Linked DNA regions of Sporichthya polymorpha DSM 43042. The protein of the gene in region 2 interacts with the protein of the main gene of each other region in a pairwise test. Links are inferred from orthologs where the notes say so. Each region holds a gene or a part of one and is shown on either strand. Other genes may lie near its edges. The genes, in order: leuS and ligA.

The links.
Region 1: the proteins of ligA (region 2) and leuS interact in binary tests that used the Escherichia coli proteins (3 or more experiments, as listed by UniProt). The link is inferred for Sporichthya polymorpha DSM 43042 from one-to-one orthologs.

The regions. Positions count from the first base shown.
Region 1 is NZ_KB913029.1:5,198,006-5,212,821, reverse strand. Bases 1,212-4,664 are described here. They hold leuS (leucine--tRNA ligase), read left to right. Parts: upstream 1,212-1,590; coding sequence 1,591-4,464; downstream 4,465-4,664. Other genes in these bases: SPOPO_RS0125115 (ComEA family DNA-binding protein), read left to right, coding at 4,611-4,664; SPOPO_RS34590 (hypothetical protein), read right to left, coding at 1,212-1,356. Outside these bases: more of SPOPO_RS34590, read right to left, coding at 1-1,211; more of SPOPO_RS0125115, read left to right, coding at 4,665-5,366; SPOPO_RS0125110 (hypothetical protein), read left to right, coding at 5,409-5,681; SPOPO_RS0125105 (ComEA family DNA-binding protein), read left to right, coding at 5,839-5,967; SPOPO_RS0125100 (hypothetical protein), read right to left, coding at 6,099-6,299; SPOPO_RS31585 (polysaccharide deacetylase family protein), read left to right, coding at 6,561-7,283; SPOPO_RS31580 (polysaccharide deacetylase family protein), read left to right, coding at 7,399-8,325; SPOPO_RS31575 (ComEC/Rec2 family competence protein), read left to right, coding at 8,404-10,716; holA (DNA polymerase III subunit delta), read left to right, coding at 10,849-11,823; rpsT (30S ribosomal protein S20), read right to left, coding at 11,895-12,161; SPOPO_RS0125070 (circularly permuted type 2 ATP-grasp protein), read left to right, coding at 12,372-13,982; SPOPO_RS0125065 (alpha-E domain-containing protein), read left to right, coding at 13,976-14,816.
Region 2 is NZ_KB913029.1:3,703,711-3,718,066, forward strand. What follows is about bases 4,458-7,450. They hold ligA (NAD-dependent DNA ligase LigA), read left to right. Parts: upstream 4,458-4,896; coding sequence 4,897-7,005; downstream 7,006-7,450. Other genes in these bases: SPOPO_RS0117970 (methionine synthase), read left to right, coding at 4,458-4,893; SPOPO_RS30355 (CapA family protein), read left to right, coding at 7,030-7,450. In the rest of the region: tRNA 2-thiouridine(34) synthase MnmA, read left to right, coding at 1-733; SPOPO_RS30350 (PDDEXK family nuclease), read left to right, coding at 1,080-1,874; SPOPO_RS0117955 (maleylpyruvate isomerase family mycothiol-dependent enzyme), read right to left, coding at 2,000-2,632; SPOPO_RS0117960 (MarR family winged helix-turn-helix transcriptional regulator), read left to right, coding at 2,704-3,138; SPOPO_RS0117965 (hypothetical protein), read right to left, coding at 3,181-3,750; more of SPOPO_RS0117970, read left to right, coding at 3,871-4,457; more of SPOPO_RS30355, read left to right, coding at 7,451-8,208; SPOPO_RS0117985 (ACT domain-containing protein), read right to left, coding at 8,218-8,877; Asp-tRNA(Asn)/Glu-tRNA(Gln) amidotransferase subunit GatC, read left to right, coding at 8,992-9,288; Asp-tRNA(Asn)/Glu-tRNA(Gln) amidotransferase subunit GatA, read left to right, coding at 9,288-10,781; Asp-tRNA(Asn)/Glu-tRNA(Gln) amidotransferase subunit GatB, read left to right, coding at 10,778-12,295; SPOPO_RS0118005 (DUF7065 domain-containing protein), read left to right, coding at 12,427-13,338; SPOPO_RS0118010 (Fpg/Nei family DNA glycosylase), read right to left, coding at 13,357-14,178; SPOPO_RS0118015 (MerR family transcriptional regulator), read right to left, coding at 14,210-14,356. UniProt on the Escherichia coli protein: DNA ligase that catalyzes the formation of phosphodiester linkages between 5'-phosphoryl and 3'-hydroxyl groups in double-stranded DNA using NAD as a coenzyme and as the energy source for the reaction.

The DNA.
Region 1 (14,816 bases), 1.5 Mb from region 2 along the record:
CTCCGTGCCTGGTACTCCCGGTCCCGGCAGAACGGTTCCACCGCCCACGAGCGCGCTCAGCGTGCCGTCCGGAGTCAGTGAGTACACCGCGTGCAGCGGATCTTCGGCGAAAGGGGTGGCGCTGGGGATGCGGCTGCCGTAGTACAGCGTGCCGTCCGGCCCAACGGTGATCGAAGGGGCCGCGGAGCCGTACGTGGCGGCGAGTTGTTCCGGGCTCAGGAGCGCTTGCAACGTCGCCGAGTCACCCTCGCCCCGGAACGTGTAGACACCGAACTGCGTCGCCACTACAGGTGAACCGTCGGCGTATGCCGCAACGGCGGACACGGAGCTGAGGTAGGCGCGAGACAGCGGCGTTCCGCTCGGGGAATCGATGCGGCGATGACCAGGGTTGAGGCCCGCAACGACCGTGCCGGAGCGTGGGGCCTGGGAGCCGTCGTAGGCGAAAGCGCGGACATTGCCGCACGACACCAACGAGGCCTCGGCCTCGGCGACGACGGCGGCCACGTCGAAATCCGGGCAGGCTCCGACGTCGGGCGTCTTACCCTCGGTCGCATCAGCGCCTGCGATGGTCCGCAGCGTGCCTCCGACACGGAAGGTGCGGACCACACCGCCTTCCGCGTACACGATGCGCTCGCCGTCCGGGCTGACGGCGATGGCCGTTGGTTGCACCCGCAGGGTCTCCGGCGTCATGCCGTCGAGGGGACCGACTGGGTCGGGCCAGGAACCGGGCCCGGCAACGACCTCCAGTTCGCCGACGGGTCGTATCCGCTCGATGCGTGTCTCGGCCGACAGCACGATCGTGCCGTCGGCTCCGGCGGAGGCAAGCCTGCTCGTGTGCTCGGCGAGTCGGCTCACGTCGCCGCCCGGGCCGATGAGCTCGGTAACGCCCGCACTGTTGTTCGGCTCCGTCTGTCGGCTGACCACGATCGCGCCGTCGCGGCGGGCCGTCAGCACGATGCTGAACAGTGACGTTCGATCACCCTTGAACACTTCGGAGATGCCGTCAGGCGCGACCTGCAACGCCCAGACCGTGTCCCACGTCGTGAGCGCGTAGATTGCGCCGGTCTCGGTGGGCCAGGCCCCGGCGATGCTGCGCACCCCGAGGACGTCCGCAGGCAAGAGGGGAACGTCGCTCGCGGCGTCGATCTTCCCGGTTGCCGCATCCACTCGCCGCCACGACTGGTCGTCCCAGATCAAGAGATTTCCGGACGGCTCCCGGAACATTTGGTCAGCGCCCACGAACGCCTCGTCCGCGGGTCCGCCGTTCCCGCTGCCTCCCTCGAACAGGACGTCGAGCCCGGTGGTGGGTGTGCTGGTGGCGGTGGCCGACGGCACCGTCAGGGCGAGTGGCGTCACGATCGTGGCGGCGGCGAGGAGCGCTCCCGTGACCCACGCGGCTTGGCGGCGGAGCACGTCGGTCCCCTTCGGCAGCGTTCGAGCAACCCGATGGGGCGCTCCGTCCTCATCGTCGGCTCTGAGCGCGTTGCGGTTGATCGTCGGTTCAGTCCGAATCGGGATGGCCCTTTCGGCCCATCGCCCCGCCGGTAATGGGCGCGAGGGTTGCGCGGCCCCCTCACTAGACTCGGTCCAATGAGCGAGCGCGCAGATGAGGTTTCCGGCGGGGACGCCCCGAAGTTCCGCTACACCGCGGCGCTCGCCAACGAGCTGGAACGCCGTTGGCAGGACCGGTGGGAGGCGGAGGGCACGTTCGAGGCGCCCAACCCCGCCGGGCCGATGGCCGAGCCGGAGAAGGTGGCCGGCCGGGAGAAGCTCTTCGTGATGGACATGTTCCCGTACCCCTCCGGGTCGGGACTGCACGTCGGGCACCCGCTGGGCTACATCGCGACCGACGTCTACGGCCGGTACAAGCGGATGACGGGCTACAACGTCCTGCACTGCCTGGGGTACGACGCGTTCGGCCTGCCGGCCGAGCAGTACGCGGTGCAGACCGGTCAGCACCCGCGGGTCACGACCGAGGCGAACATCGCCAACATGCGCCGTCAGCTGCGCGCGCTGGGCCTGGGGCACGACCCCCGCCGGTCGATCTCCACGACGGACACCGACTACTACCGGTGGACGCAGTGGATCTTCCTGCAGATCTTCAACTCCTGGTACGACACCGAGGTCGACAAGGCCCGGCCGATCGCCGACCTGATCGCGCAGTACGCCGACGGCTCGCGGCCGACGCCGGACGGCCGCGCGTGGGACGAGCTGAGCGAGCGCGAGCGCCGCGACATCATCGACTCGCACCGCCTGGCGTATCTCTCGCACGCTCCGGTGAACTGGTGCCCCGGCCTGGGCACCGTGCTGGCGAACGAGGAGATCACCGCCGACGGCCGCAGCGAGCGCGGCAACTTCCCGGTCTTCAAGCGCAACCTGCGCCAGTGGATGATGCGCATCACCGCCTACGCCGACCGGCTGATCGCCGACCTCGACGGACTGGACTGGTCCGACGCCATCAAGCTGATGCAGCGCAACTGGATCGGCCGGTCGCAGGGTGCGCGCGTCGACTTCGCGGTGACGACCGCGGCCGGTGCCGCCGAGAACATCACCGTCTTCACGACGCGTCCCGACACGCTGTTCGGCGCGACGTACATGGTGCTCGCGCCCGAGCACCCGATGGTCGACGACCTGCTGCCGGCGCAGTGGCCGGGTGAGCTGCCCGAGTCGTGGACCGGCGGGCACCCGACGCCGGCGGCGGCGGTCGCGGCGTACCGGACCGCGGCGATGTCGAAGTCCGACGTCGAGCGCCAGGTCGACGCGAAGGAGAAGACCGGCGTCTTCACCGGCGTCTACGCGACGAACCCGGTGAACGGCGAGGCGATCCCGGTCTTCGTCGCCGACTACGTCCTGATGGGCTACGGCACCGGTGCGATCATGGCGGTGCCGGCCGAGGACGACCGCGACTGGGCCTTCGCCGAGGCGTTCGGCCTGCCGATCCGGCGCACGGTCTCCCCGCCCGACGACTGGGCCGGCGGCCCGTGGACCGGCGAGGGCGTTTCCATCAACTCGGCGAACGACGAGATCTCGCTGAACGGCCTGACCATGGCGGCCGCGAAGGAGCGGATCACCGAGTGGCTGGTGGCCAAGGGGCTGGGCGAGGCCACCGTGCAGTACAAGCTGCGCGACTGGCTGTTCAGTCGGCAGCGGTACTGGGGCGAGCCGTTCCCCGTCGTGTACGACGAGCACGGTGTGGTGGGCCTGCCGGACCACATGCTGCCGGTCGAGCTGCCCGAGGTGGAGGACTACTCGCCGCGGACGTTCGACCCGAATGACGCGGACTCAGATCCGGAGTCTCCGCTCGCCCGAGCGACCGAGTGGACGACCGTCACGCTCGATCTGGGCGACGGGCCCAAGGAGTACCGGCGCGAGACCAACACGATGCCGCAGTGGGCGGGCTCGTGCTGGTACGAGCTGCGGTACCTGGATCCGACCAACTCCGAGCGGTTCGTCGACCCCGAGAACGAGCAGTACTGGATGGGCCCGCGGAACGCGGACGACCCCGGCGGCGTCGACCTCTACGTTGGCGGGGTCGAGCACGCGGTGCTGCACCTGCTGTACGCGCGGTTCTGGCACAAGGTGCTCTACGACCTGGGCCACGTCTCGTCGTCCGAGCCGTTCCGTCGCCTGTTCAACCAGGGCTACATCCAGGCCTACGCCTACCGCGACGCGCGCGGCGTGCTCGTGCCGGCCGAGGACGTCGTCGAGGGTGCGGACGGCGTCTGGACCTACAACGGCGAAGAGGTCACCCGCGAGTACGGGAAGATGGGCAAGTCCCTGCGCAACTCCGTCACGCCGGACGACATGTTCGACGCCTATGGCGCCGACACCCTGCGCCTGTACGAGATGGCGATGGGCCCGCTGGACGTCTCCCGGCCGTGGGACACCCGCGCGGTCGTGGGCTCGTTCCGGCTGCTGCAGCGGATCTGGCGCAACGTCGTCGACGAGAACACCGGCGAGCCGACGGTGCAGGACCGGCCCGTCGACGTCGAGACCGCGCGCGTGCTGGCGCGGACCATCGACGGCGTCGGCCGCGACATGGACAACCTGCGGTTCAACACCGCGATCGCGAAGCTGACCGAGTGCAACAACCATCTGACCCGCGTCGTGAGCGCGGAGGGTGGGCTGCAGCGCGAGGTCGCCGACGCGCTGGTGCTGATGATCGCGCCGCTGACCCCGCACATCGCGGAGGAGCTGTGGGCCAAGCTCGGCCACACCGGCTCGCTCGCCTACGAGCCGTTCCCGGCCGCCGACCCGGCCCTGCTGGTCGAGGACACCGTCACCTGCGTCGTCCAGGTCAAGGGCAAGGTCCGCGACCGCCTCGAGGTTCCGGCCGACATCACCGAGGAGGCGCTGGTCTCACTCGCCCTCGCCTCCGAGGCGGTCCAGCGCGCCCTCGACGGGGCGGGCGTCCGCACCGTCGTCGCCCGCCCCCCGAAGCTGGTCAACGTCGTCCCCGCCTGACCGCCGCTGTCGAAAAAGGGTGACACCCCTTACTCCGCAGTAAGGGGTGTCACCCTTTCTTTTCCACAGGCGCCGCACGGTCGACGTTGTCCACAGGTCCGCGCCTGTGTGGCCCGCGAGGCGGCGAAGCCGTCTACCGTCCGGGCGTGGGTCTGCGTGCGGGGTCGGGTCGCGTCGCCGAGGCCCGGGCACGCGCGGAGCTCCGGCTGCGGGACCTCTTCGCGGTCGGCCCGGGGCCGGTGGCTGTCGACGCCGCGGACCCGGACTCCGCCGACTCGGATCCCGCCGACGACGGATCCGCAATCGGCCGGGTCCGGATCGGCCTCGACCGGCGGGCGGTCGGGGCGCTGCTCGTGATCGCGCTCGGGGGAGTGGTGATCGCCGGGGCCGTCGTCCTGCGCTCGCGGCCGCACGTCGAGGACGTCGGGCCCGCGGCGCTGGTCGCTCCCGGCTCGCCGGTGCCGGGGGTCTCGGCCGCTCCCGGCCTCGCGCCGCCGAGCATCGTCGTCGACGTCCAGGGCAAGGTGCGCCGGCCCGGGGTCGTGCAGTTGCCCGCCGGGTCGCGGGTGCTCGACGCGCTCACCGCCGCCGGCGGCCCCCGCCCCGGCGTCGGGACGACCTCGCTCAACCTCGCCCAACTCCTGACCGACGGCGAGCAGATCGTCCTCGATCCCGGGGGAGCCGGGGGAGCCGCGGGCATCGGCTCCGACGGCCTGGTGAACCTCAACACCGCGACCCTCGCCGACCTCGACAGCCTCCCCGGCGTCGGCCCCGTCCTCGCCCAGCGGATCCTCGACTGGCGCTCCGAGCACGGCCGCTTCTCCTCGGTCGAGGAACTGCAAGAGGTGCCGGGCATCGGCCCGAGCACCTTCGCCGACCTCAAGGACCGCGTCCGGGTATGAGCGTCTGTCGGCCGTCGCAGCAGGACGTGGGACGCTGACGTCGTGGCTATCAGTCGAGCCGACAGGCGCGCCTTACGTAGTGAACGAGCGCGTGCTGAGTTCGGCCGAGACGCTGACGTCGCGCTCGACGTGTTGGAGCTGACCGAGTTCGCCTGGCACGACTGCTACAACGAGATCACACCGCCCGATGAGGTGGTGGATGACATCTTCGTGGTGGCGCAAGGGAACCTCGCGACATTCGTCCGCATGGCCCGGCTGGCGGTAGAGGACTTTCGCGACCTGCGCCTGGCTGCCGATGCCGTTCGCGGGCGCTGAAGCTGCAATTCGTTACGCGGGTGCCGCGTGGGGCATTCACGTCCCACACCAGTAACGAATTGCGGCTCCAGCGTCCGCTTGTGGCCGCGCGCCCGCATCGTCGGCAGGCTCGCGCGCAGCGACTAATCACCGGTCAACCCGTCACAACTGAGTCCGTGTGCTCGCCCAGCGGATCCTCGACTGGCGCTCCGAGCACGGCCGCTTCTCCTCGGTCGAGGAACTGCAAGAGGTGCCGGGCATCGGCCCGAGCACCTTCGCCGACCTCAAGGACCGCGTTCGGGTGTGACTGGCCGCCGATGCCGTCCGTGGACGCTGAAGCTGCAATTCGTTACACGGGAAGTGTCGTGAGGCGCCCCGATTGCCACTGCTGTAACGATCTGCAGCCTCAGTGTCGGCCGCCGAGATCTCTTTGGCTGGTCAGCCGGCGCGCTGCTCGCGTCGGTAATCGTCCAGGGCGTCGGGGTGGATGTGCGCGATGCCGTCCACCATCACCGCCGCAATGCGCTTCTCGATGACAGCCTTGGCGAGCTCTGGGCCGGGGATTCCGCTCGCACGCGCAGCCTCGGCGAGCGTGAGCGCCCCCAAGCGATGGGCCTTCTCGGCGATCGACTCGGACACCTCAGCCTCCTGCGGTGAACAGCGTAGGGCGAATCGGTCAGACCTGAACCTGACGCAGCGTCACGAGAATCACCCGATCGGCGTTGGGCCGTTCGCGTGACGGGCGGGGCGGGGCAATGGAACGGGGAGCCATGCTCGGACCAGCACCGGTAGATGCCGGACCGGTGGGGGCGTTCGGGGGACGTTGTGGTCGGTCCAGGGGGCCGGCGGGGGCGGGGAATCGCTCTCGTCGTCGCGCCGGTACTGGTGGCGGGGTTGTCGGTGGCGGTCGCGCTGGGGGCGCGGCACGCCAGTGCACCGGCGGAGACGATGACGCCCGTCGCCGCGGAGACCGAGCGGACCCGTCCGCTGCTGCCGCACACCCGCACGGACTGTGCGGTGCAGAAGTGCGTCGCGCTGACCTTCGACGACGGGCCCGGGGCGCAGACCCGGACGCTGCTGCGGATGCTGCGGCGCGCGAATGCGGTCGCGACGTGGTTCCCGATCGGGGAGGTTGCCGCCGCGCATCCCGAACGGCTGCGGGCGATCGCGCGCGCCGGTCACGAGATCGGCAACCACTCCTGGTCCCACCCGGTGCTGCCGCGGCGGGGCAACCTCGCGGTGGCGGGGGAGATCACCCGCACCGCCGACGTGGTCGAGCGTGCGACGGGCGTGCGTCCTCGACTCGTGCGTCCGCCCTACGGCGCGATCTCGCCGCGGGTGCGGGTCGCGCTCGGGCACCTCGGTGCCCCGATCGTGCTCTGGGACGTCGACCCGCTCGACTGGAAGTACCGCGACGCCGACCTCGTCCATCGCAACGTCGTCGACGTCGTGCGGCCGGGGTCGATCGTGCTGCTGCACGACATCCACGCGAGCACGGTCGCGGCGGTGCCGCTGATTCTCGCCACGCTCGCCGGGCAGGGCTACACGTTCGTCGGGGTCTCCGACCTGTTCGACGCCCCGCTGCGGGCGGGCCGGGTGCACACCGACCGCGCCGTGTCCTGATCCAGGGTCTTGACCAGGGCTTTTCTGAACCGTCTTCAGTTTCACAGCGCTGTCCGATTTACCCGGTATGCCCCGATTCCGTACGATCCTCGCGTTCGGACGGAAGAAGGCAGGCATGACCGAGGCAGGTACGGCCCGGCGGCGGATCGCCGCGGTGGCCGGCATCGTCGCGCTCGGACTCTGCCTGTCGGCGACGGTCGTAGTCGTCGCACGCACGGCCGGGTCGGACGAGGCGGCGGCCAAGCCGGTCGCGTCCGCCTCGAACCTCGCCGCCGAGGACTCCGACGTCCTCAGCGAGGAGCAGGCCCGCGCCCGCGACCGTGCGCAGCTCGCCGCCGAGCGCGCGCGGCTGCTCGGGCTGCAGCCCCCGGCTCCGGCGGACGAGGTGGCCCCGGCGCCCGCGGTGACGGGGGACGTCGACTGCGCCGTGATCAAGTGCGTCGCGCTGACCTTCGACGACGGCCCCGGCGCGCAGACGAGCCAGGTGCTCGCCGCGCTCGCGGAGTACAACGCGGTCGCGACGTGGTTCCCGCTCGGCGAGATGGTCATCGACAACCCGGACGCCCTGCGCGCGATCGCGGCGGCCGGCCACGAGATCGGCAACCACTCCTGGTCGCACCCGCAGCTGACGGCGCTGCGCGAGAAGGACGTCGACCGGCAGATCACCCGCACCGCCGACCTCATCGCCGAGGTCATCGGGGTCCGCCCGACGCTGGTCCGCCCGCCGTACGGGTCGGTCTCGCGCCGGGTCAACGGCGAGCTCGCCCGGCTGCAGGCGCCGATCATCCTCTGGGACGTCGACCCGCTCGACTGGCGCTACCAGAACACCGACCGCGTCCACCGCAGCGTCGTGCGCCAGACCAAGCCCGGCTCGATCGTGCTGCTGCACGACATCCACCGGACGACGGTCGCAGCGGTACCGCGCATTCTGCGCTCGCTCGCCCACCGCGGCTACACGTTCGTGACGGTGTCTGCGCTGTACGGCAACAGCCTGCAGGCCGGCCGCGCCTACACCGACCGCCGCGCCGACCTCGGTCGCTGAGTTTTCCCCAGGGCGCACACCTCCGAAGTTGTCCACAGCGCCGGCCGGCGGGGTCAACGGCCGTCGTAGCGTCCGCCGGTGGACCGGATCGATCTGCGCCTCCTCCCGGCGGCCGCCGCGGCCTGGCTGGCCGCGTGGGTCACGCCGACGGTGCACCGGACGACGGTTGCCGTCGCCGTGCTCGGCGCGGGCGTCGCGGCGGTGCTCCTGGTCCGGTCCCGCACCGCAGGCGCGACCGTGCTCGCCGCCGCCCTCGGCGTCGGTGCGGCCGCCGGGCTCGGGGCCGCGGCGCGGGGAACGGCGATCGCCGCCGGACCGGTCGACGACCTCGCCGTCGAGCGGGCGACGGTCCGTGTCGACCTGCGCGTCACGGGCGACCCGGCGGTACGGCCGACCGCGTCGCGCTTCGGTCGCGGGGAGGTCGTCACCGTGCCGGCGCTGGTCGAGCGCATCCTCGCCCGCGGGACCACGACCGACGTTCGTACCCGGGTCCTCGTTCTCGCGACCGACCACGACTGGACGAATCTGATCCCGGGTCAGGAGCTGCGCGTGGCCGGGCGACTCTCGCCGCCCCGCTCGCACGGCCCGCTGGCCGCGGTCCTCCAGGTGCGTGGGCCACCGCCGGAAGCGACGGCTGCGCCGTGGCGCGACCGCGCCGCCGCCGACGTCCGAGCCGGGCTGCGGTCCTCCGTCGCCGGACTCGGCCCCGCGGAACGCGGCCTCGTGCCGGGCCTGGTCCTCGGCGACACCTCGGGCATCGACCCGGAACTCACCGGCGACTTCCAGGTCGCGGGGCTCTCGCACGTCCTCGCGGTGTCCGGATCGAACCTCGCGCTTCTGCTCGGCGCGGTGCTCGGGCTGGCGCGGCTGGCCGGGGTCCGGCTGCGCGCGCTGCCCGTCGTCGGGCTCGTCACCGTCGTGGTCTTCGTGTTCGTCGCCCGACCGGAGCCGAGTCTGCTGCGGGCGTCGGTGATGGGTGTCGTCGGCGTCCTCGGACTGGCGGTGGGACGCCGCGGCCGGGCGGCGCCCGCGCTGTGCGCGGCGGTGATCGTGCTGCTGCTCGTCGACCCCTGGCTCGCCCGCTCGTACGGGTTCGCGCTCAGCGTCTCGGCGACGGCCGGGCTGATCTTTCTCGCCCCGCGCTGGTGCGACCGCCTCGCGCGCCGGATGCCGCGCTGGCTCGCGACGGCGATCGCGGTCCCCGCCGCGGCCCAGGCGGCGTGCGGCCCCGTCATCGTGCTGCTGACCGACGAGGTCGGTCTGGTCGCGGTCCCGGCGAACCTGCTCGCGGTGCCGGCGGTGCCGCCGGCGATGCTGCTCGGCGTCCTCGCCGCGGTGACGTGGCCGCTCTGCCCGCCGCTGTCGCGGGTGTTCGGGCAGCTCGCGGGTCTGCCGGCATGGTGGATCGTCACCGTCGCGCGGTGCGCCGCCGACGTGCCGGGCGCGACGGTGCCATGGCTGGCGGGTGCCCGCGGTGCGCTCGTCCTCGCACTGCTGACGCTCGCCGTCGTGACGGTTCGTCAGCTTCCGCCGGTGGCGGTGGGGTCGGTCGTGCTGGCGGTGGTGCTCGCGCTCCGGCCGCCGGTTCCGCTCCCGACGGTGCTCCCGGGGCCCTGGCCGCCCCGGGACTGGGTCGTGGTCGCGTGCGACGTCGGGCAGGGCGACGCGCTCGCGATCCGCGCCGGGCCGCGATCGGCCGTCGTCGTCGACGCCGGGCCCGACCCGGCCGCGGTCGACCGCTGCCTGCGCCGCCTCGGCGTCCGCGAGATCCCGTACCTGCTGCTGACCCACTTTCACGCCGACCACGTCGAGGGCCTGCCGGGCGTGCTCCGCGGCCGCCGGGTCGCCGAGATCGGCGTCAGCCCGCTCCCGGACCCGCCGGGGGAGGTGGAGCGGGTACAGCGCTGGGCCGGCCGCGTGCCGCTCACGCATCCGGCGCCGGGGGAGCAGCGCCGGGCCGGGGAGGCGTCCTGGCGGGTGGTCTGGCCGCTCCGCCTGATCGACGAGGGCGCGCCCGCGAACAACGCGTCGGTGGTGCTGCTGGTCCAGGTGCGCGGTGTCCGGATTCTGCTCACCGGCGACATCGAGCCCCCGGCCCAGGCCGCCCTCCACCGTGCCGAGCCCGGCCTGCGCGCGGACGTCCTCAAGGTCCCGCACCACGGCTCGGCCCACCAGCACCCGCCGTTCCTCGCCTCGGTCGGGGCCCGGGTCGCCCTCGCCTCCGTCGGCGCCGACAACGACTACGGCCACCCCGCCCCCGCGGTCCTGCGCCTGCTCACCGCCGCCCGCGCCGCGATCGGCCGCACCGACCGCCACGGCGACGTCGCCGTCGTCCTCCGCGCCGGCCGGCTGGCCGTCGTCCGGGACCGCCCCACTGAGCGACAGGGTTGAAACAGGTGAGGTGCCGAAGCGGCCCGCGGGAGTCACTCCCGTTGCAACCCTGTCGCTCACTGGGGCGGCCGGGGCACCAGGGCCCGACCGAGTGTCGGGCGGCCGTGGCATGCTCCCTCCCCGTGAGCGGAGATGAGTAACGCGCCCGCCCCGCTGCCGGCGCTGACGTTGGTGCTGGGGCCGGAGGAGCTGCTCGCGGAGCGGGCGGTCGCGGCGGCGCGGCGGGCGGTGCGGGCCGTGGACCCGGACGCAGACGTCCACGACCTCGCCCCGGGGACGTTGCAGTCGGGGATGCTCGACGAGCTCACGAGCCCGTCGCTGTTCGCCGAGCGGCGGCTGCTGATCGTGCGGGCCGCGCAGGACCTCTCGCAGCCCGTCCTCGGCGAGGTCGAGGCGCTGGTGAAGAACGTCCCGGAGGACGTCTGTGTCCTGCTCGTGCACCCCGGCGGGGCGAAGGGGAAGGCCCTCGCCGACACGGCGAAGAAGGCCGGCGCGGTCGTCGTCGACTGCGCGGAGGTCAAGAAGGCCGGCGACAAGCTGACGTTCATCGCCGGGGAGTTCCGCGCAGCCGGGCGCCGGGTCGGGCAGGACACGGCCCGGGCGCTGCTCGACGCCGTCGGCGGCGACCTGCGCGAGCTCGCCGCCGCCTGCAGTCAGCTCTGCGCCGACACCACCGGCGCGATCGACGCCGACGAGGTCCGCCGCTACTACGCGGGCCGGGCCGACGTCACCAGCTTCCACGTCGCCGACCTCGCCCTGGAGGGCCGGACGCCGGAGGCGCTGGAGCGGCTCCGCTGGGCACTGGCCTGCGGGGCGGAACCCGTGATGGTCGTCGGCGCCCTCGCCAACAGCCTCCGCGGCCTGGCCAAGCTCGGCTCGGCGCCGCGTGGGCTCTCGCAGGGGGATCTCGCCCGGCAGCTCGGCATGCCGCCCTGGAAGGTCGACAGCCTCCGCCGTCAGCTCCGCGGCTGGACCCCGGACGGGATGGCGAAGGCCCTGACCGCCGTCGCCGCCGCCGACGCCGCGGTCAAGGGCGGGGCGGTCTCCACCGCGTACGCGCTGGAGCGGGCCCTGGTCGACATCGGCGCCGCCCGCCGCGACGGCTGACACGCTTCACAACGTCAGCGGGACCGAGCGCTATAGCGCTCGGTCCCGCTGACGTTACGACTCGGTGGCGGCTAGCTGCCGGCCTTCGTGAGCGCCTGGGCCATGGCCGACTTCTTGTTGGCGGCGGCGTTGGCGTGGATGACGCCCTTGCTGGCGGCCTTGTCGAGCTGGCGGGCGGCCTGGCGCATGAGCTGGGTCGCGCCCTCGGTGTCGCCGGCCGCGGTGGCCTCACGGAACTTGCGGATGGACGTCTTCAGCGAGGACCGCACGGCCTTGTTGCGCAGCCGGGCCTTCTCGTTGGTCTTGTTGCGCTTGATCTGCGACTTGATGTTCGCCACGGAAGAGCTCGCCTCGGTCTGTCTCGGAGTCCATCGGAACGCGGGCGTGCGCGAGTGCGCACGCCGAGCGCGACCGCCGAGGTTACCAGCGGTCTGTGGATGCCACCAAACCGGCGTCCGAACGGCCCCCGACGCGGGTGGTGGACACGCTGGGCGGCGAACGGGTGGCGGTGAAAACTCTCCGAAACAGCGCGGGCATACGCTGAGCCAATGGCCGACCTGTTCCAGGACTATCCGCTCGGTTCGGCCTGGGACGAGATGTTCTCCGAGGGCGGGAAGCCGCGGGCGGCGTGCGAGGCCGTCTACGACACCGTCCGCACGCTCCCGAGCGACGAACTGCGCGCGCGGGCGGACGCCCTGGCGCTGTCCTTCCTGGACCGCGGCGTCACGTTCGCGCTCGGCGGCGAGGAGCGGCCGTTCCCGCTCGACATCGTCCCCCGGATCATCACCGCCCAGGAGTGGGAGGTCCTCTCCGAGGGCGTCGCCCAGCGGGTCCGGGCGCTGGAGGCCTTCCTGGCCGACGTCTACGACTCGGGGCAGATCTTCGCCGACGGCGTCATGCCCCGGCGCCTGATCGCCACCTCGGCGCACTTCCACCGGGCCGCGGCCGACGTCGTCCCCGCGAACGGGGTGCGGGTCCTGGTCTCGGGCATCGACGTCATCCGCGACGAGGCCGGTCAGTTCCGCGTGCTGGAGGACAACATCCGCACGCCCTCCGGCGTGAGCTACGTCATCGAGAACCGGCGCGCGATGACGCACGGCCTGCCCGAGGCGTTCTCCTCCCACCGGATCATGCCGGTCTCGGACTACCCGCAGCGCCTGCTCGCCGCCGCCCGCGCCGCGGCTCCGGACGGCAACCCCGACGCCGAGGTCGTCGTCCTCACCCCGGGCATCTACAACTCGGCCTACTTCGAGCACGCGCTGCTCGCCCGGCTCATGGGCGTCGAGCTCGTCGAAGGCCGTGACCTGGTCTGTCGCGGCAATCGCGTCTACATGCGGACCACGTCGGGGGAGAAGCGCGTCGACGTCATCTACCGGCGCATCGACGACGACTTCCTCGACCCGCTGCACTTCCACCCCGATTCGGTCATCGGCTGCCCGGGCCTGCTCAACGCCGCTCGGGACGGCGGGGTGACGATCTGCAACGCGGTCGGCAACGGCATCGCGGACGACAAGCTCGTCTACAGCTACGTGCCCGACATGGTCCGCTACTACCTGAGCGAGGACCCGATCCTCGCCAACGTCGACACCTACCGGCTCGACGACCCGGAGACGCTCAAGTGGGTCCTGGCCCACCTGGACGAGCTCGTGCTCAAGCCCGTCGACGCCTCCGGCGGCAAGGGGATTGTGATCGGGCCCCGGGCGGAGAAGGACGTGCTGACCGAGCTCGCGGTCCGCGTCGCCGCCGACCCGCGCGGCTGGATCGCCCAGCAGGTCGTCTCGCTGTCCACCGTCCCGACGCTGATCGAGGATCAGCTGAGGCCCCGTCACGTCGATCTGCGTCCGTTCGCCCTGAACGACGGCAACGAGATCTACGTCCTGCCCGGCGGTCTGACCCGCGTCGCGCTGCCCGAGGGTCAGCTGGTCGTGAACTCCTCGCAGGGCGGCGGTTCGAAGGACACCTGGGTCCTCGCCGGCCCGAACGACCCCGACGTCCCGAAGACACCGACCGTCGCCGAGGAGCCGGTGCAGGCCAGTCAGCGCGCGCCGCGCGGGACCGCGTCCGACCCCGGCCCCCGCACCCTCGGCGCCGTCCCCGCCCTGCACCGGCAGGCGGCGCAGCAACAGCAACAGCAGCAGCAGGGGAGCTCGCGATGCTGAGTCGGATCGCGGAGTCGACGTTCTGGATCGGCCGCTACCTGGAGCGCGCGGACTCGACCGCGCGCATCCTCGACGTGCACGTCCAGATGCTCGTCGAGGACCCGTGGATCGACGAGGCGCGGGTCTGCACCTCGCTGATGGAGGTCATGGGCGTCGACGGGGGAGCGGAGGCGACGTCGGCCGCGCAGGTCCTCGCCCAGCTGGCCTACGACCAGAACAACCCGAGCTCGATCGCCGGGTCGCTGTCGGCCGCGCGCGAGAACGCCCGTGGTGCGCGCGAGACCATCTCCGCCGAGATCTTCGAGGCGCTGAACTCGACCTGGATCGACCTGCCCGAGCAGCGGCGCCGCGCCGACCGCTTCGGCCCGCACGGCTTCTTCAGCTGGGTGCGCGAGTCGACGGCGATCATGTCGGGTCTCGTCGACACCACGATGAGCCGGGACGAGAGCTGGACGTTCCTGACGCTCGGCCGCTGCCTCGAACGAGCGGACATGACGGCCCGTCTGCTGATGCTCCGTACGCTCCCCGGCGGTCGCGCGCCGACGTGGGGGACGCTGCTGCGCAGCTGCGGCGCCTACGAGAGCTACCTGCGCACCTACCGCGGCCCCGTGCGCGAGGACCGCGCCGCGGAGTTCCTGATGATCGACCGGCTCTCGCCGCGGTCGGTGTTCTCCGCGCTGTCCGGCGCGGAGCGGTGCCTGACGATGCTCGACCCCGACGCGGGCCGCAGTGGCGTCGCCGACGAGGCGCGGCGGTTGCTGGGCCGCGCCCGCGCGGACCTCGAGTTCCGCAGCCCGGGCGACCTGCTCGCGGACTTCTCCGCCGACCTCGAGG
Region 2 (14,356 bases):
GATCGGGCTGGGGTTCGACGCGGTCTGCACGGGGCACTACGCGCGCCTGATTGACGGTCCGTCAGGTCGCGAGCTGCACCGGGCGGTCGACCCGGACAAGGACCAGTCCTACGTGCTCGGCGTGCTGGAGGCGGACCAGCTCGCGCACGCGATGTTCCCGCTCGGCGACTCGGTGAAGGGCGACGTCCGCGCCGAGGCCGAGGCCCGTGGGCTCGCCGTTGCGGCCAAGCCGGACAGCCACGACATCTGCTTCATCCCCGACGGCGACACCGCCGGGTTCCTGCGCAAGCGGCTGGGGGAGCGGCCGGGCGAGCTCGTCGACACCGCCGGCGCGGTGCTGGGGGAGCACTCCGGCGCGTACGGCTTCACGGTCGGGCAGCGGAAGGGCCTGCGCATCGGCACCCCCGCCCCCGACGGCCGCCCCCGCTACGTCCTCGACGTCTCCGTCGTCGACAACCGCGTCACCGTCGGGCCCGCCGAGGCCCTCGACGTCCGTGGCCTGACGGCCGACCGCCCCCGCTGGTGCGGCGACGCACTGCTGGGCTCGAGCGAGTGCCTCGTCCAGTTCCGGGCCCACGGCGACCCCGTCCCCGCCGCCGTCACCGCCATCGAGGGGGGCCTCCAGATCGCGTTCGCGACCCCCGTCCGCGGCGTCGCCCCCGGCCAGGCCGCCGTCCTCTACGACGGCACCCGCGTCCTCGGCTCCGCCACCATCGCCGCCACCGTCCGCTAGGCCCCCGGGGCTGACCCGCCCCCGCCCCCGCCGTTCCCCGCCCCCGCCGTTCCCCGCCCCCCGCCGTTCCCCGCCCCGCCGTTCTCCCGAAAGCGCACTCTGGCACCTCCGAAAGCAAAATCCGGGTGCTGGACTGCGCTTTCGGGAGACGGGGCGGGGTGCTGTCCTGCGCTTTCGGGGGAGCGGGGCGGAGTTGTCCACAGCGCGCACACCCCCGAAGTTGTCCACAGGTCGGGCCGACGGGACAGCCGAGTCACCGAAGCTTCCGCCCATGACCGATGCAGAACTTCTCCACGGGCCGTTTCGCCGCTGCGAGGGCCTGGAAGCTGGTTTGACGGCGCGTCAGGTGAACGGATCGCGCTTCCGGCTGATCACGAAGGACGTCCACGTCGCCGCGGAGACGCCGCTCGATCTCCCGACGCGGTGCGCGGCGTTCGGGAAGGCCGTCGACATCCCGTTCGTGTTCAGCCACTTCACCGCCGCGGAGCTCTACAACGTCCCGATCGATGCGGACCAGAAGATTCACATCAGTGTCCGCTCGGAGATCGAGCCGCGGATGCGGGGGCTGGTCGCGCATCGCGTGCTGGACCTCGGGAACGTCTGGCACGTGCGCGGCTTTCCCGTCACCTCTCCGGGGCGGACCTTCGTCGACCTCGCGTCGAAGCTGGATCTGACGTCGCTCTGCGTCGCCGGGGACGTCCTCGGGGCCCGCAGCAGCCTGGACGAGATCGACCGCGCGATCGCGCTGGGCGTCGCCCGCCGGGGGATACGCCTGGCGAGGGAGGCGCGGGCACTGCTGAACCCGGCCGCGAAGTCTCCGCAGGAGACGCGGGTGCGGGTGCTGCTCACCCTCGCCGGCGTCCCGCCGCTGGCGGTGAACGAGCCCGCGATCGGCCGGGACGGTCGGCCGTTCGCCGAACCGGACCTGGGGGAGCACACGGTTCTGGTCGCGATCGAGATCGAGGGCAGCCATCACCAGACCGATCGCGATCAGTGGCGGCGGGACATCCGACGCGACGCGGCCTACCGGGACAACGGCTGGATCCTCATCAAGGTCACGAGGGAGGACATCTACTTCCGGCCGCAGTGGATCGTCGAGCAGGTCATCGCGGCCCTCCGCGCCCGCGGCATGCGCTGGTGACGCACGGCCAGGTGCCATCGACTCCCGAAAGCGCAGCGCAGCACCCGCATTTTGCTTTCGGACGTGTCGCACTGCGCTTTCGGGAGAACAGCCGCCGCGGCGCGCACGAGCCGGGGAGGTGGGGGTCAGACCGCCGCGGCGAGGCGGGCGGTGCCGGGGCCGGAGAGGGCGGGGAGGGCGGCGGCGGTGCGGCCGGTCAGCAGGAGGAGCAGGTCCGCGGCGGGGCCGGAGACGTCCTCACCAGCGCCGGCGGACCAGTCGAGGTCGGTGGCCTGCAGGCGGAGGCCCCGCAGGCGCCGGCGGGCCCAGAACGGCCAGCCCATGCGCCAGACCCGCTCGAGGCCGGCCGCGGCCGCGACGGGCGGCATCGGGACGGACCGGCCGAGCGGCCGGGTGACGTCCTGGACGTGGACGAGGGTGTCGAAGACGAGGTTGTCGAGCGTCGTGATCGCGGGCTTGCGGCGGATGTCGGCGACGTCGCGGAGTTCGGCCACGAGGTCAGGGATGCGGCCCGCGTGCCGGATCGCCAGGTCCCGGTTGATGCGGTCGAAGTCGCCGCGGGCGCGGACGGCCATGGCGAGGATCCGCGGCAATCCCGGGGACCGCGGGGTGAAGGCGACGTGCGCGGCGACGTCCCGGATCCGCCACGCCTCGCAGAGCGAGGGGTGCTCCCACTGCTCCGGGCTCAGCGACGCCAGCACGTCGGCCAGGACGCGCCGTTGGTCGGCGATGACGGTCCACTTCTCGTCGCGGTCCATCCCGATCCCCAGTTGTTCGAGTCTCGAACCAATTTATTCGAGTCTCTAACCATCCGGTACCGTCGTCAAGTGTGACGGAGCCGCTGAACGTCGGACTGCTGCTGTTCCTCCCGTACCGCGCGCTGGAGACCCGGGTCTTCCGGGAACTGGCCGCGGCGGGCTTCGACGACCTCACCCCGGCCCAGGCCCGCGTGTTCCAGCGGATCGGGCCCGGCGGCACCCGGCTCACCGAGCTGGCCGAGCAGGCCGGCATCACCAAGCCGACGGCGGCCTTCCTCGTCGACCAGCTCGAGCGCGCCGGGTACGTCGAGCGCGTCCCCGACCCCACCGACGGCCGTGCCCGTCTGGTGAAGGTGGCCGATCGCGGCGTCCGGGCCGTCGAGGCGTCCCGGCCGATCGTGGCCGCGGTCGAGGCGGAGTGGACCGCCCATCTCGGCGACCGCCGGATGACGCAGCTGCGCCGCGCCCTGGCGGACCTGCGCGAGATCACCGACCCGTGGCGGTGATGACCTTCGGGAGAAGGCGAGGTCGGAGGAGATGAGGGTGCGTCAGGAGCGAGCCTTTTCCTTCAGCTTGATGACCCCGCGAGCTTCGGCGTGCACGGTCTGCGGAGCAGGCTCGGTGGGCATCGGGTCGTCCGCAACGGTGTCCTGAGTGGTCATCAGGGGCGGGAGCGGAAGCAGGGGCGAGCCCTCCTCCTCGACCGGGACCTCGTCGCCCTCGTAGTACGGCGGCTGCTCGGCCGCCGGGTCGACGGCGTCCATGATGACGCGGGAGGACGCGGCGCCCGGCCGGAACGGGTGCGTGTTGTCGCCCGCCGGGACGGCCTGCACGAAGAACGTCACCTTCTGCCGCTGGCCGGTGCAGTCCTTCGCCACCGAGTCGAAACCGCCGGCGAACTCGTCGCCGACCGCCTGGACGACCTGCGCGGCCAGGTAGGCCGTCCAGCCGGCCGGGCACACGAAGGTCGCGGGCAGACGCACGGCCGCGCCGTCCGCGATCAGGATGCCGTCGCCCTGGGTAACCGGCTTCGGCCCGGCCGCGTGGGCGGCGGTGGGGGAGAGCGCCAGGGCGAGGACGGCGGACGCGGCGCCGGCGCGGCGGACGAGGGCGTGCATGGGGGCTCCCGGATCTGCAAGGGGGCACCCGACGTGCACCCGGAATGCGAGAGTCATCCGAGATTGCCCCGCCGTCAAGCCGGGCCCGGCGTGGTGACGGCCGCGGCATAACCTGCGGGGGTGCCTGCCCTCCCGCTCGACCTTCCGCCGGGCTCCGCCAGTGGCGTCGGTTCCCTGCCGGGGACCGCGCCGCTGGAGGTGCTGCCGGTCGTCCTCGACCTTCCCGGCCTGCCCTATCTGCCCGAGCTTCCGGCCCGCGGGCCCGGCGCCGACATGATCGGCCGGGCGTTCGCGATCCTCGTCGAGCTCTACGCCGACCTCGCGCCGAGCGGGTGGCGCTTCGCCGAGCACCCCGGGCGGGACACCCGCCGGGCGATCAGTCACCTCGGCCAGGACCTGGACGCGCTGGAGGAGCGCGGCGAGGGCTACGAGGGCGCGATCAAGGTCCAGGTCGCCGGGCCGTGGGCGCTCGCCTCCACCGTGGAGCTTCGGCACGGCGACAAGGCGCTCTCCGATCCCGGGGCCTGCCGTGACATCGCCGCCAGCCTCGCGGAGGGCCTGCGCGGCCACGTCGCCGAGGTCCGCAAGCGGCTGCCGCGGGCGACGACCGTCGTCGTCCAGCTCGACGAGCCGACGCTGCCGGGCGTCCTGCGTGGCACGGTCCGCACCGCCAGCGGCTTCGGGACGCTTCGCGCCGTCGAGGAGTCAGTCGTCGAGGCGACCCTGCGCGGGGTGGTCGACGTGCTGGCCGCCGACGGCGTGCCGACCGTCGTGCACTCGTGCGCCGCCGGCACTCCCGTCGCCCTGCTCCACCGGGCCGGCGCGGCCGGGCTGGCGCTCGATCTCGCCGTCACCGGCCAAGCCTCCGACGAGGCCCTCGGGGAGTTCCTGGAGGCCGGCGGCGTCCTGCTGGCGGGGGTCGTCCCCGCCGTCGACGCGCCCGGCGGACTGTCACCGCTGGCGACTACGGTCTCCCCGGTGCAGGACCTCTGGCACCGCCTCGGTCTGCCGCGGGCGGGCCTGGGGCAGGTCGTGCCGGTGCCCGCGTGCGGGCTGGCCGGGGCGTCGCCGGCCTGGGTCCGCGCCGTGACCACCCGGTGCGCCGACGCGGCGCGCCAACTCGCCGACCTCGGACAGGAGTGACGGATGGCCGACGAGGTCGACGTTCCCGAGATGGCCGACGTGCCGGCCGAGGTGCGCGCCCGGCACGCCGACTTGTCCGAGGAGCTCTCGGACGCCCTCTACCGCTACCACGTGCTCGACCGGCCCACGCTGTCCGACGCCGACTACGACGCGAAGATGCGCGAGCTGGTCGGTCTGGAGGAGAAGTACCCGTCGCTCCGGACGCCTGACTCCCCGTCACAACGGGTGGGTGCGGCGATCAGCACCGACTTCGCCCCGGTCGAGCACCTCGAGCGGATGATGAGCCTCGACAACGCCTTCTCGGCCGACGAGCTCGCGTCCTGGGCCGCACGGGTCGAGAAGGAGGTCGGCGCCGGCGCCGAGTACCTCTGCGAGCTGAAGGTCGACGGGCTGGCCGTCGCGCTCGTCTACGAGAAGGGCCGTCTGGTCCGCGCCGCCACCCGCGGCGACGGATCGACCGGCGAGGACGTCACCCCGAACGTCCGGACGCTGGACAACGTCCCGGACCGGTTGCGGGTCCCCGAGGGCGGGGAGATCCCGGAGCTCCTGGAGGTCCGCGGCGAGGTGTTCTTCCCGGTCGAGGGCTTCGAGGAGCTCAACGCCTCGCTCGTCGCCGCCGGCAAGGCACCGTTCGCGAACCCCCGCAACACGGCCGCGGGGTCGCTGCGGCAGAAGGACCCGCGCGTCACGGCCAGCCGCAAGCTGCGGCTCGTCGTGCACGGCATCGGCGCCTCCACCGGCGTCACCTACGAGCGGCAGTCCGGCGTCTACGACCTGCTGCACTCGTGGGGCCTGCCGATCGCCACGACCGCCAAGGTCGTCAAAGACCTTCAGGGCGTCCAGAAGTTCATCGACCACTACGGCGAGCACCGGCACTCCGTCGAGCACGAGATCGACGGCGTCGTCGTCAAGGTCGACCAGCGCGACCTGCAGCGGCGTCTCGGCTCGACCTCGCGGGCGCCGCGGTGGGCGATCGCGTTCAAGTACCCGCCCGAGGAGGTCAACACCAAGCTCCTCGACATCCAGGTCAACGTCGGGCGCACCGGCCGCGTGACGCCGTTCGGCGTGATGGAGCCGGTCAAGGTCTCCGGCTCCACCGTCGAGATGGCGACGCTGCACAACGCGAGCGAGGTCAAGCGCAAGGGCGTGCTGATCGGCGACACCGTCGTGCTGCGCAAGGCGGGCGACGTCATCCCCGAGATCGTCGGGCCGGTCTTCGACCTGCGTGACGGCACCGAGCGCGAGTTCGTGATGCCGACGCACTGCCCGTCCTGCGGCACCGAGCTGCGGCCGGAGAAGGAGGCCGACGTCGACCTCCGCTGCCCGAACTCGCGGTCGTGCCCGTCGCAGCTGCGGGAACGGATCTTCCACGTCGCCAGCCGCAACGCCCTCGACATCGAGGTGCTCGGCTTCAAGGCGGCGACCGCGCTGCTCGACGCCGGCGTGCTGACCGACGAGGGCGACATCTTCACCCTCGACGAGTCCAAGCTGCTCGGCGTCGACCTGTTCACGACCAAGGCGGGAAACCTGTCCGCGAACGGCGCGAAGCTGCTCGCGAACCTTGACGCCGCGAAGGACCGCGCGCTCTGGCGCGTGATCGTCGGCCTCTCGATCCGCCACGTCGGTCCCACGGCGGCGCAGGCGCTCGCGCGGGAGTTCCGTTCGGTCGACGCCATCGCCGCGGCGTCCGAGGAGCAGCTCGCGAACACCGAGGGCGTCGGTCCGACGATCGCCGCGGCGCTGCGCGAGTGGTTCGCGGTCGACTGGCACCGCGACGTCGTCGAGAAGTGGCGCGCCGCCGGCGTCCGGCTGGCGGAGGAGGTCACCGACGACGGGCCGCGGCCCCTGGAGGGCGTGACGGTCGTCGTCACCGGCTCGCTGACGGGCTGGTCCCGCGACGAGGCCACCGAGGCCGTGCAGAACCTCGGCGGCAAGGTCTCGGGCTCGGTGTCGAAGAAGACCGGCTTCGTCGTGGTCGGCGACTCACCCGGGTCGAAGTACGACAAAGCGGTCTCGCTCAAGGTGCCGGTCCTCGACGAGGAGGGGTTCGCGGTGCTCCTGTCCGACGGACCCGACGCCGCCCGCGAAAAGGCGCAGATCCCGGCGGAGTGACGCCGCGCCTGTCACCATGCCCGCGTGAGCTTCGTGCGGGGGGCGGGGGCGGCCCTGGTCGGTATGACCCTGGTGCTGTCGGCGTCGGCGTGCTCGAACGACGACTCCGGCCCGCTGCCCGCGGCGGACGTGGTCGCGACGGCCGCCCCGTCGGCGACCCCGACCCCGACGCCCACACCGGCCCCGCACCAGTTCACCGTCGTCGCGAGCGGTGACCTGCTGATCCACCCCGGCGTGTGGTGGCGGGCCGAGCGGGAGGCGAAGAACACCTCCGCGCGCTACGACTTCTTCCCGGCGCTGTCCGCGCTGGAGCCGTTGATCTCCGGCGCCGACCTGGCGATCTGCCACCTCGAAGGGGCGATGGGCGCGGCCGGCTCGGAGCCCAAGGGCTTCCCGTTGTTCAACAACCCGCCGGAGCTCGCGGCTGCGGTGGCCAAGCTGGGCTACGACACCTGCTCCACCGCGTCGAACCACGGGATCGACCAGGGCGAGGCGGGCGTGAACACGACGCTGGCCGCACTCGACGCCGCGGGGGTCGCGCACGTCGGGACGGCGCGCAACGCCGACGAGGACAAGCCGGTCCTGCTCGACGCCAACGGTGTGACGGTAGCTCACCTGTCCTACACCTACGGGCACAACAACGCCCGTCCGGCCGACAAGCCGTGGCTGATCAACACCCTCGCGGACGACTCGATCCTCGACGACGCGCGCGCCGCGCGGGCCGCCGGCGCCGAGGTCGTTATCGCGAGCCTGCACTGGGGCGTGGAGTTCGTCACGAATCCGACGCCGGATCAGATCTCGCTCGCGACCGAGCTCATGGACTCCGGCGAGATCGACCTCGTGATCGGCCACCACGCCCACGTCGTCCAGCCGATCGAGGCATTCGGCGACCGATTCGTCGTCTACGGGCTCGGCAACGTCATCTCGGCGCTGAGCCACGACTTCGCGAACGGCGCGTCCCGCGAAGGGATCGTCCCGAAGTTCACCTTCACGCGCGACGGCGAACGCTGGAAGGTCACCGACATCGAGGTGACGCCTACGTACGTCTCGCCCGTCGGGGGCCTCCACACCGCCGACGTCGCGACCGACCTCGAGCGCAGGCCCGCGGGGGAGGACCTCGCCCGGCTGACGCGCGCCCGCGACCGCACCGTCGCCACGGTGTACAGCCGTGGGGTGGACGACGCCGTGGTGCGGGTGCGCTGACCGGCCGGATCAGGCGCCGGCGGCGGAGATCGTGCGGGCCAGGGCGACGAGGTGGCCCAGTCGCGCGAGCTCGGAGTCGAGGAACTCGGGACCACCGCGGCGGCCGAGGATCAGCACCCGGTCGCCGGAGGTCATCACGGCGGCGGTCGTGGACTGCGCCAGGCTCGGCGCCCACTGCGCAGGGTCGGGCAGCCTGATCGGCCGCGTCAACGGGAGCCACGGCGTCGTGACGTCGCCGATCTCCTCCGGCGCGGCCGGGCTGCGGTCCAGCAGCCGCGGCTCGGAGTCGCCCTCGTCGCGGGCCTCGATCAGCACGGCCCAGTCGGCGCGGAAGACGTTCGGGCTCAGCTGCACCAGGACCGCCTCGGCGTGCGGCGGGTCAGCCGTCATCGCCTCGACGACCTGCAGGTCACGCTGCAGTCCACCGCGCGAGGGGTAGAACCGGACGAAGTCGACCTGCGCGCCCTCGACCGAGTTGCACGCCGTGACCAGGGCGTCCGCCATCTTGCCCGGCGGCAGTTGAACGAGGATGTCGTCGACCGCGCGGCCGTCCCCGCGCTGCTCCACGACGTCGACCCCGACGATGTCGGCGTCGGCCTTGCCGAGCGCCGTCGCGAGCGCACCGAGGGAACCGGGGCGGTCGGGCAGGACGACACGGAGCAGGAACATGTGCCCATTGTCCCTCGAGCGCGGCTTCAGCCGTGTCGACGGCAGGTTTCGGCCGTGTTTTCGTCGGCTCCTAGGATTGCCGGGGTCCGCCGGAGCTCGTTCGATCGGAGCCGCATGTCCATCACCCGAGACGAGGTCGCGCACCTCGCCCGGCTCGCCCGGCTCGATCTGAGCGAGGACGAGCTCGCGCAGATGGCCGGCCAGCTGGACGCCATCCTGAACGCGGTGGCCCGCGTCTCCGAGGTCGCGGATGCCGACGTGCCGCCGATGTCCCACGCCGTCCCGTTGACGAACGTTCTCCGTGAGGACGAGGTGCGTCCCGGTCTGACGCCCGAGCAGGCGCTCTCCGGCGCCCCCGCCGCCGAGGACGGTCGGTTCCGGGTGCCGCGGATCCTGGGGGAGGCGCCGTAATGGGGGACCTGACGAGGCTGACTGCCGCCGAGCTCGCAGCGCTCATCGCCGCGGGCGAGGCGTCCGCCGTCGAAGTGACGCAGGCTCACCTGGACCGGATCACGAAGGTCGACGAGTCCGTTCACGCCTTCCTGCACCTCGACACCGAAGGAGCGCTGGCGGCCGCGGCCTCCGTCGACGCGGCGCGGTCGACGGGCACACCGCTCGGTCCGCTCGCCGGCGTCCCGCTCGCGCTCAAGGACGTCCTCACCCAGGAAGGCGTCCCGACCACGTGCGGGTCGAAGATTCTCGAGGGCTGGCGGCCGCCGTACGACTCGACGGTGGTGCGCAAGCTGCGCGCGGCCGGCGTCGTCATCCTCGGCAAGGCGAACATGGACGAGTTCGCGATGGGCTCGTCCACCGAGAACTCGGCCTACGGCCCGACGCGCAACCCGTGGGATCTGACGCGCATTCCGGGCGGCTCGTCCGGTGGCTCCTCGGCGGCGGTCGCGGCGTTCGAGGCGCCGCTCGCGATCGGCACCGACACCGGTGGTTCGATCCGGCAGCCGGCCGCGGTCTGCGGCATCGTCGGCACCAAGCCGACCTACGGCGGCGTCAGCCGCTACGGGCTCGTCGCGTTCTCCTCCAGCCTCGACCAGGCGGGCCCGTTCGCCCGCACCGTGCTCGACGCGGCGCTGCTGCACGAAGCCATCGCGGGGCACGACCCGCTCGACTCCACGTCGATCGACGCCCCCGTCCCGCCCGTCGTCGCGGCGGCCCGCCAGGCCGACGTCGGCGGGCTGCGGGTTGGCGTGGTGCGGGAGTTCAGCGGAGCCGGTTACCAGGCCGGGGTCGAGCAGCGGTTCCGCGAGGCGGTGGAGCTGCTGACCTCGCTCGGTGCGGAGGTCGTCGAGGTCTCCTGCCCGAACTTCACGTACGCGATGCCCGCGTACTACCTGATCGCGCCGAGCGAGTGCTCGTCGAACCTCGCGCGGTTCGACGCGATGCGCTACGGCCTGCGGGTCGGCGACGACGGCACCGCCGGCGTCGAGGAGGTCATGTCCCGGACGCGCGCCGCAGGCTTCGGGCCCGAGGTGAAGCGTCGCATCATTCTCGGCACGTATGCGCTGTCCGCCGGCTATTACGACGCGTACTACGGCTCGGCGCAGAAGGTGCGCACGCTGATCGCGCGCGACTTCGAGGCCGCCTTCTCGCAGGTTGACGTCCTCGTCTCGCCGACCGCGCCGACGACGGCGTTCCCGCTCGGCGAGAAGGTCGACGACCCGCTCGCGATGTACCTGCAGGACCTCTGCACGATCCCGTCGAACCTCGCGGGCAACTGCGCGATGTCCGTGCCGGTCGGCCTCGCGCCGGAGGACGGCCTGCCGGTCGGCCTGCAGATCATGGCGCCGGCGATGGCGGACGACCGGCTCTACCGCGTCGGCGCGGCGTTGGAGAAGGCACTGGTGGAGCGCACCGGGCACCTGCTGATCGAGGAGGCTCCGCAGCTGTGACCGAGACTCTCGCCACCCCCGCGATTGTTCCGTTCGAGCAGGCGCTCCAGACCTACGAGCCGGTGATCGGCCTCGAGGTCCACGTCGAGCTCGGCACCGCGTCGAAGATGTTCTGCGGCTGCCCGACGGCCTTCGGTGCCGAACCCAACACCCAGGTCTGCCCGACCTGCCTCGGCCTGCCGGGCTCGCTGCCGGTGGCGAACCGGAAGGCGATCGAGTCCATCATCCGGCTCGGTCTCGCGCTGAACTGCTCGATCGCGTCCTGGTGCCGGTTCGCGCGGAAGAACTACTTCTACCCGGACATGCCCAAGGACTTTCAGATCAGCCAGTACGACGAGCCGATCTGCTTCGAGGGGCACCTCGACGTCGAGGTCGAGGGCCGGACCTTCCGCATCGGCATCGAGCGCGTGCACCTCGAGGAGGACACCGGCAAGTCGTTGCACGTCGGCGGCGCGACCGGTCGCATCCACGGCGCCTCGCACTCGCTCGTCGACTACAACCGCGCCGGCATCCCGCTCGTCGAGGTCGTGACCAAGCCCGTGACTGACACCGGATCACTTGCACCCGAGGTCGCCCGCGCCTACGTCACCGAGTTGCGGGACATCTGCCGCACGCTCGGCATCTCCGACGTGCGCATGGAGGAGGGCTCGCTGCGCTGCGACGCCAACGTCTCCATCGCGCCCCGCGGCGCGAGTGAGTGGGGCACCCGCTCGGAGACGAAGAACGTCAACTCGCTGCGCTCCGTCGAGCGTGCCGTCCGCTTCGAGATCTCGCGGCAGGCGGGCGTGCTCGACGCCGGCGGTCGCGTGATCCAGGAGACCCGGCACTTCCAGGAGGACTCCGGCACGACCACGCCCGGCCGGAGCAAGGAGACCGCGGAGGACTACCGGTACTTCCCGGAGCCGGACCTCGTCCCGATCGCCCCCGCCCCGGATTGGGTCGAGGAGCTCCGGGCGGCCCTGCCCGAGCTGCCGACCGCGCGCCGGAAGCGGCTGCAGGCCGAGTGGGACCTCTCCGACCTCGACATGCAGGCGCTCACCGGCGCCGGCGCGCTCGACTCGGTCGAGGCGACCGTGGCTGCGGGCGCGTCCCCGGAGGCGGCGCGCAAGTGGTGGCTGGGGGAGCTCGCCCGGCGCGCGAACGAGGCGGGCGTCGAGGTCGCGGCGCTGCCGATCACCCCGGCGCAGGTCGCCGAGGTCTGCGCGCTCGTCGACGCGGGCAAGCTTAACGACAAGCTCGCCCGGCAGGTCATCGAGGGCGTGCTGGCGGGGGAGGGGACGCCCGAGCAGGTCGTCGCGGCCCGCGGGCTCGTGGTCGTCTCCGACACCGGGGCCCTGACCGCCGCCGTCGACGCCGCGATCGCCGCCAACGCCGCGGTCGCCGACAAGATCCGCGGCGGCAAGGTCCAGGCCGTCGGGGCCCTCGTCGGTGCGGTCATGAAGGAGACCCGGGGCCAGGCCGACGCCGCCGCCGTGAAGGCGCTGATCCTGGAGAAGCTCGGCGTCTCCGAGTAGCCGGGCTGTTCCCGGACGCCGTGTCCATATAACCTGTCCAGACACCTTGGAGATGACATCTCCACTGGCGTGCACTGGAGATGACATCTCCAGTGCAGGGTGGATCGGCAACGGCGACGGAGGCGGGCGACGTGAGCGGGACGGCGAGCGGGACGGCGATCGACACCGAGTGGGGGCCGCTGGCCCAGCCGCTGCACGCCGAGGTCCCGGACGACCCGCGGCCGTGGCGGGACAACGCGTTCCTCTGCTTCTGGGACCCTGCCACCCGGGTCACCGGTGTGATGCACATCTCCGCCTCGCCCAATGCGGCCGGCGGGCGCCGGGCCCGCGTCAGCGTTCGCCTGGAGAACACGACCGTCGAGGTCGTCGAGTCCCTCGGGTTCGCCACCTGGAACAGCGAGTCGATCACCTTCGACCCCCAGACCGGCTTCACCGTCGACGGACCGGGGCTGTCCGGGAGTCTGACCTTCACCCCGCACCACGCTCTTGCCGTCTTCCTCGGAGAACACGCGCCGAAGGCGTTCAGCCTCGACTCCGAGCACCCGCTGCACCACTACCAGCGCAGCGCGCGGGTCATCGGCTCGCTGACCGTCCACGGACGCACCGTCGAGGTCGACGGCTTCGGGTACCGCGACCGCACCTGGGGCTTCCGTGAGGAGTCGGCCAGCGTGCAGGAGTACTACGGCTGCATGTGGGTGTTCCCCGACGTCTCGGTCTCGGCGATCCGGCTGCTCGGCCAGGACGGGCACACCGCGACGATCGGCCACGTCTGCGACGCCAACGGCACTGTCCCCGTGACCGGCATGACGATCGTCCGCGACGCCGCCGGGCTGTTCCGGTCCACGCGGATCGACCGCAAGGAGGGCGACCCGCTCGAGGTCTCGCTCGTCGAGCGCTACGGCACGTTCTGGTGCCCGATGGGTGTGGAGGAGCAGGCCGGTCCGACGCTGAGCGCCTACGACGAGTGGCACTCCCTGCGCCGGGCCGACGGGGTCGAGGGCTTCGGCCTCCTCGAGCAGGGCATCACGCGCCAGCTGTACTGACGCCCTGTCAGAAGTCCGTCAGAGCTTCTGCTCCTCCGAGCACCACCAGGTGGTCCGGCCGCCGACGGTGCCGCGGGTCATCGGGGCCCCGTCGCGCGGGCACTCGGCCCCGGCCTTCCGGTGCGGGATCACCGACAGGGTGTGGACCCCGCCGCCGGCGATCGCGTCGGTGATCGCCTTGCGCACGCCCTTGTGGAGCCGGTCCGCCTCGGCCCGGGTCAGGTCCTTGGCGGGGCGCTTCGGGCTGACCTTCGCCAACCAGAGCGCCTGGTCGGCGAGCAGGTTCCCGATGCCGGCGATCGCGTTCTGGTCGAGCAGGCGGGCCTTCACCGGCGCGATGCTCCGGCCGAGCATCGCGCGGAACTCGGCGGGCGCGATGGTCTGCGCGTCCGGCCCGAGGTCCTCGTGGGGCGGGTCGAGGCGCACCCGGCCCAGCCGTCGCGGGTCGACGAGCAGCAGGTAACCACCGTCGTCGAACCGCAGCGCGAAGCGGGTGAACCGGTGGTCGCCGGCGGCGCGGCCGCGGGCCCAGTAGTCACCGCCGTCGGTCTCGTCGCCCTTCGGGTCGGCGACGACGATCTTGCCGGACATCCCGAGGTGGATACCGAGCTCCGGGCCCGGGGTGCGGCTGCGCCCGACCCCGCCGGTGTGGCACCACATGCTCTTCCCGCGGCGGCAGGCCTCGGTCAACGTCCGCCCGACGAGCGCGTCGCGGATCTGGCCGGGGGAGTGCGGGCGGCACTCGTAGGTGTCGCTGTCGTCGACGTCCACGATCCGCCGCCCGAGGGCGTAGGACTCGATGACGCGGCGGGCGGACTCGACCTCAGGCAGTTCGGGCACCGGCCAATTCTGCTGATGCCCTCTCCATCGGTCAGAGCCGGTCGGCGTTCGCGTGGAACGCGTCGCGGACGTACTGGGAGAACCCCGGGGCGAGCTTGTCGTACTCCGCCAGGTACCGCGGGTCGGAGATGTAGAGATCGCCGAGCCCACGGTGCATGTCCCCGCCGCAGTCGTAGAA